DNA from 2 places in the Aeribacillus sp. JST-2 genome. Region 2 is predicted to be linked to the other one. Evidence: a T-box and tRNA genes for the amino acid it is inferred to sense, from the RefSeq annotation. Region 2 holds a T-box; the other holds one or more tRNA genes.

Evidence for each region. The T-box of region 2 lies ahead of alaS (alanine--tRNA ligase). A T-box ahead of a tRNA ligase gene usually reads a tRNA of that ligase, here a tRNA-Ala.
Region 1: it encodes a tRNA-Ala, which carries the amino acid that the T-box ahead of alaS (alanine--tRNA ligase) is inferred to sense. The anticodon was not compared.

Annotation. Positions count from the first base shown of each region.
Region 1 is NZ_JBVVUU010000070.1:3,758-6,911, reverse strand. Features, by position in the region: partial or broken gene AC0KTX_RS16265 (IS30 family transposase) at 312-1,319, shown strand; gene AC0KTX_RS16260 (hypothetical protein) at 1,631-1,819, shown strand; tRNA gene AC0KTX_RS16255 (tRNA-Ala) at 1,915-1,987, opposite strand; gene AC0KTX_RS16250 (protein-glutamine gamma-glutamyltransferase) at 2,409-3,154, shown strand, end outside.
Region 2 is NZ_JBVVUU010000004.1:165,486-168,639, forward strand. Features, by position in the region: gene AC0KTX_RS04025 (hypothetical protein) at 252-437, shown strand; gene AC0KTX_RS04030 (AI-2E family transporter) at 510-1,571, shown strand; T-box leader at 1,616-1,822, shown strand; gene alaS (alanine--tRNA ligase) at 1,900-3,154, shown strand, end outside.

The DNA of each region.
Region 1 (3,154 bases), on a different contig from region 2:
CAGGAACGCTTTCGTTTTGTTCAGTTTTCAAAGATCATTTTTTGCTGTTTTTAACAGCGGCTTAATCAATATACACCCAATCAGTAATGAAGTCAAGTTCTTTTTTTAAAATCAATCTTTCAAAACAGCGACGAATCAAATAATATCACGGCCAGTTATTTTTGTCAACAAAAAAATCATAAAAAAGGTTAGTTGTACAATTAAATGCAACGGTAGAAAAAATAAAAAACCATAGACAAACCGTGTTATGATTAACTCGACGAAAAAACAATCAAACGGAGGGGTTATCTATGGTTCAATGAAAGTCTACCATAACCAAACGAACTTTTAAACACCTCACCCCGTTCGATCGCGGTAAAATTGCTGTGCTTCATGCAGAAAGAAAATCACCGCGGGAAATCGCAGAGGCCATTGGTTGTCACAAGAGTACGATTTCTCGCGAATTAAACTGCGGCACTACTAGACAAATGAAATCAGACCACAACTTTTTCGAGACTTATTTTCCAGAAACAGGTCAAATTCGTTACGAGGAGAACCGTAAAGCCTGTGGTGCTAAATTAAAACTTGATTCAGCCTTTGACTATATCCAATTTGCAGAGAAAAAAATCTTGGAAGATGATTGGTCTCCCGATGCCGTTTGGGGACATGCTAAACGAACAAACAAGTTTGATCAAATCGTCTGTACAAAACCCCTTTATAACTATATAGACAAAGGGCTAATCAAGGTTAAAATCATGGATCTACCAATGAAAATGCGATTCAATACGAAAACCAAACGTATACGCAAAAACAAGCGCATCTTAGGTCAAAGTATTGATGAACGACCAGAAGAAATCAAACAACGGCAAGAATTCGGGCATTGGGAAATCGACACAGTCAGTGGCAAAAAAAGCAATGATCAAGTGCTCATGACACTTACTGAAAGGAAAATTCGCAATGAGATTATTTTCAAGGTTAATGCCAAGAATAGCGTGTCGATTAACAAGATGATTGCAGGATGAAGAACAAACTATGGTACAAAATTCGACCAAATATTCAAGTCCATTACTTCGGACAATGGATCTGAATTTGCAGAACTCAGCCTCTCTGTAAAGGAAATTGATACGAAGATTTATTATACTCATCCTTATAGTTCTTGTGAGCGCGGCGCGATTGAACGGCACAATGGCTTAATCAGACGCTTTATTCCCAAAGGAAAAGCCATATATGCGACCATAGCTTATGCCCAAAATTGGTGGAACCCATTGCCAAGGAAAATACTCGGATATAAAACACCTGAAGAATGTTTTCAGGAAGAGCTTTCCCGATTAGCTTCCTGAAACTGGAGGAAGGTGTCTAGCAACTTGACATCGAGCCTCCAGCAGGCATGATTCCCCAGCAGGAAGCCAGCTAGAAGGAAGCTGGCTGAGCCCAACAAGGCTACCATGCCTGCCCCTCCCTATAAAGTTGGCCATTTTATAGCTTTATCGTCGTAAACCGTTAGTCTAGTTGATTATCCAATTTTCTCTAAATAAGTGTTGCATTTAATATTACAATTTAGACCAATTCTTTTTATAAATTTCTGTAATAAAAATGGACAAGCAAGAATCTAATAGAATCAAGAGAGAAAAGAAGGGCAGGGAAATAAAAAATGGAACTTGAATTGATGCTCATTTCTTACTTTCTAACTCTTTTTCATTTTGCATACGGCTATAAAGAAGCATTAAGAATAAGCGGGGAAACAGCCAAGGTCAACGGCTGGACGGTTATTTTTTCGTTTCCGCTCGGTTTTATCTTCGCATTTTTCACAAATTATTTTTACCAACAATTATCCTTTTAAAATGGATATTAGTTAACTGAATGAAAACTAAAGCAAAAAGGACAAAAAGACATTTGAGAAAAGAAAAAAACCTTGATTTTCAAGGTTTTTTTCTATGGAGCATAGGGGGCTCGAACCCCTGACCTTCGCGCTGCCAGCACGACGCTCTCCCAACTGAGCTAATGCCCCTCTATTTTTTTCAGTCACAACAATATTATAACGCGAAGTTTTTTTTAATACAAGTCAAAAATACAGAATGTGATGTGGAATGGACGTTGCTGAATGAAGCAGAGAAACGTAATGCCTCTGAAAAATAACAAAGTCACCAAATAGCAATATGCGGCCACATGTTTTGAATAAAAGAAAGTATCGACCGAGCTAGCTGAACGGCTGTGCATAAAAAAAGATGGAACGCTTTTCTCTAATTGCCGATTTAACATATCCACTTCTTCATCCGTTCCCCCACTATCAATTTACCTAATACCCCTTTCCCCTTTTAAACAGTACTGGCTTGTGCACTTTTCTACATCCTCCTCATGAAGGAATGATTTTTCATAAAAGGAACGAAAGCTGAATCAGCCCATATAATGGATAAAGAGGAGGAACGAAAATGATCGTGATAAAAAATATGCCGAAAACGTTTAAAGAACTGAAAACATTTTTTCCTAACGTTAAAGAGCAGGAAATCGTTGAATGGATGACAACCCATCGTAAAATGTACCAATTTGATAATATGAAGCAGTTAAAATTCGAAGTTCTGTTTCGCCTGCAAACCGTAGCAGCAGCTATTGAACTTTTAAAAAGCAGGGCAAAATTTGCTACATTTGAGCAATCGTATTGCAATGAGCGCTTTTGGAATCTCAATAATAAAGGGGCATTTTTGCTGAAAAGCGATGTTCAACCAGCTGATGGAATCAGAGACATTTTTCTTAACGGATCAAAATACGCATTTGAATGCGCAACCGCGATTGTGATCGTATTCTATAAAGCCGCTCTTGACTCAATAGGAGATGAACCGTTCAACTATTTATTTCAAGATCTTGTGTTGTATGATTGGCATTATGACAAAGATTTAGGCATCCATACAACATCAGGCAATGATTTTGTTCCGGGGGATTGCCTCTATTTTAAAAATCCGGATTTCAACCCGGAAACGCCTCAGTGGCGGGGAGAAAACACCATTTTCCTCGGGAACAATCTACATTACGGACACGGAATCGGCATCCGTCAGGCAGAAGGAATTATTGAGGCTTTAAACAGACAACGCAAAGAACAAGCAAATGAATCAGCTTATTTATTAAACCAAGTGACGAGGCCAAACTACAAATATTTATCAGGCTATCAAAGAACTTCTCA
Region 2 (3,154 bases):
AACGGATGGACAGCCTTAAACATACAATGCTGCGACAGCCTCCTTGATGGGAACCGCATATAAAATTCGGCAATTTGGGCAATAGGGATAGAGCATTGCCAAAAAAGGTATATTTTTAAAGAAACAGGGAGAAAATTGTAACATCCGAAACAACTGTGGGGAGTGACAACAGGAGGCGGAAGCCGTACTTGCTTCAAATAAAAGTGGCCATAGTTGTTAAATAAGAAAATCGATAAAGGGGTGTCCCTGTTTTGTTGACTTGCCCAAACTGCAAAAGCAAAGATATCGGCAAAATTGGCGTGAATCAATATTATTGTTGGAATTGTTTTATTGAACTCACTGTCTCAAAAGGATTGATCCATACCCATCAGGTCGAGGAAGACGGAACGCTCAGTTCGTTAGATGATTTATTCACGGAAGATGACCGTGCAATTTAAGGCGCCGAAAAGAGGCGCTTTTGCGTATATTCTCCCAATCTTTCCTCAAAATAAGAGGAGGAGGGATAAGGGATGAATGAGCGGGAACGAAAATGGCTGTTTCGAATCGTCTTTTTGCTGCTATTTGCATTGTTCTTTTTTATTATTTGGCAATTAAAGGGAATTTGGCTGCCTTTTCTTAAAATGATCAAAGCGGTTTGCATCCCTTTTTTAATATCTGGGCTTATTACTTACTTGCTTCATCCAGTCGTTGAAAAGCTGTACGAAACGGGATTGCCGCGGCCATTATCCATTTTGATCATCTATTTGATGTTTTTTGGCGGAATCGGCTTTAGTTTTTATAAAGGGTTTCCCATTTTCGTTGAACAAATGAAAGATTTGGCGGAAAATATCCCGTTGTTCACAAAAACTTACCAAAATTGGACGGATCAAATACATGACGGGACAAGCGGTTTGCCTGCTGAAGTTCATCAGCGGATTGAATCTTATATAGAGAATACCGAGAGATCGATTGCACAGTTTCTTGAACGTCTGCTTGAAAGTACAAAAATGTTATTAGATCATATCGTCACGATTGGTGTCATACCATTTCTTGTTTTTTATATGTTGAAAGATTATCAGGAAATAGAAAAAACAATTTGGTGTCTGACGCCTAGGAAATGGCGCAAGGAGGGCAAGCAGTTATTAAAAAATATCGATGAAACCCTTGGAAACTATTTAAGAGGGCAGCTGTTTGTCTGCTTTTTGATCGGCATGGCCGCATCCCTTCTTTTTTGGCTTTTTAAAATAAAGTACCCGCTCATTTTAGGGACCATCATCGGTTTGACAAATATCATCCCGTATTTCGGACCCTTGATTGGAGCTGTTCCCGCCTTAATGATTGCAGCGGCGATATCGATCAATAAAATGATCATTGTCATCATAATTGTATTCAGTTTGCAATTTATTGAAGGAAATATATTAGGTCCGCTCATTGTTGGGAGAAGTTTGCATTTACATCCGCTTGTGATTATTATGGCTCTTCTTGCAGGAGGGGAAATCGGCGGTGCAATCGGTTTAATCTTGGCGGTACCTTTCGTTGCCGTTCTGAAGGAAACGCTGCTTTATTTTTTACGCACGAGGAGGGCGCATTGACAAGTATTTTTGCGTTGTCTATAATTCGTATAGAATATAAGCATTTTAAAGCGATGATGAATCCAGTATGCTGCAGTCCATCTTTTTAGAGAGGAGCTTCCGCGGCTGAAAGAAGCTCTAGATGAAGGGCAGCAGAAAGCTAATTCTGAGTGCAGGCAAAAACCTGACGTTCCGCCTCGTTACGGCAAAATGAAGGTGATGGGCGAATGCTCATAATCAGGGTGGTACCGCGGGTAACTCTCGTCCCTGTGCAACTTGCACATATTTCCATGGACGGGGGTTTTTATTTATGCCAAAAAACAAAACAGGTTGATATGGGGAGGATGCCATGAAAAAGCTAACATCTGCTCAAGTTCGCCAAATGTTCCTTGACTTTTTCAAGGAAAAAGGACACTCGGTCGAACCGAGTGCGTCTTTAATCCCAGTGGATGATCCGTCTCTTTTGTGGATCAACAGCGGGGTGGCGACATTAAAAAAATATTTCGATGGAAGGGTTGTACCGGAAAATCCGAGAATCACCAATGCGCAAAAATCGATTCGGACGAATGATATTGAAAACGTTGGAAAAACCGCCCGCCATCATACGTTTTTTGAAATGCTCGGGAATTTTTCAATCGGAGACTATTTCAAAGAGGAAGCGATAGAGTGGGCGTGGGAATTTTTAACAAGCGAAAAATGGATCGGATTTGACCCGGATCGATTATCAGTCACCATCCATCCAGAAGATGATGAAGCATATGACATATGGAAAAACAAAATCGGATTGCCGGAAGAACGGATCATTCGTTTGGAAGGGAATTTTTGGGATATCGGGGAAGGCCCAAGCGGACCGAATACGGAAATTTTTTATGATCGCGGTGAAGAATACGGCAATGATCCGAATGATCCTGAGCTATATCCAGGCGGAGAAAATGAACGCTATTTGGAAGTATGGAACCTTGTTTTTTCCCAATTCAATCACAATCCTGATGGCACTTACACCCCTCTGCCGAAAAAAAATATCGATACCGGCATGGGATTAGAACGCATGGTTTCGGTCATTCAAAACGCGCCGACGAACTTTGATACAGATCTTTTCCTTCCTATTATCGAAGCTGTCGAAAACATTTCCGGTCAAAAATACAGAGTTGATGAAGAAAAGGACGTTGCTTTTAAAGTGATTGCCGATCACATTCGCACGGTGACTTTTGCTGTAGCCGATGGCGCGCTTCCTTCCAATGAGGGAAGAGGATACGTTCTCAGACGGCTTCTCCGGCGGGCAGTCCGTTATGCGAAAACGTTAAACATAGAACGGCCGTTTATGTATGAACTCGTGCCGGTTGTTGCCGAAATTATGGATGATTATTACCCTGAAGTGAAAGAAAAAGCAGCTTTTGTTCAAAAAGTGATCAAAAACGAAGAAGAACGCTTCCATGAAACGCTTCATGAAGGGCTTGCCATTTTAGCTGATGTCATCAAAAGGGAAAAAGAAAAAGCGAGCGGCGTCATTCCCGGTAAAGAAGTCTTCCGCCTGTACGACACATACGGTTTCCCGGTGGAATTGACGGCGGAATATGCGGAAGATGAAGGCATGACATTGGATT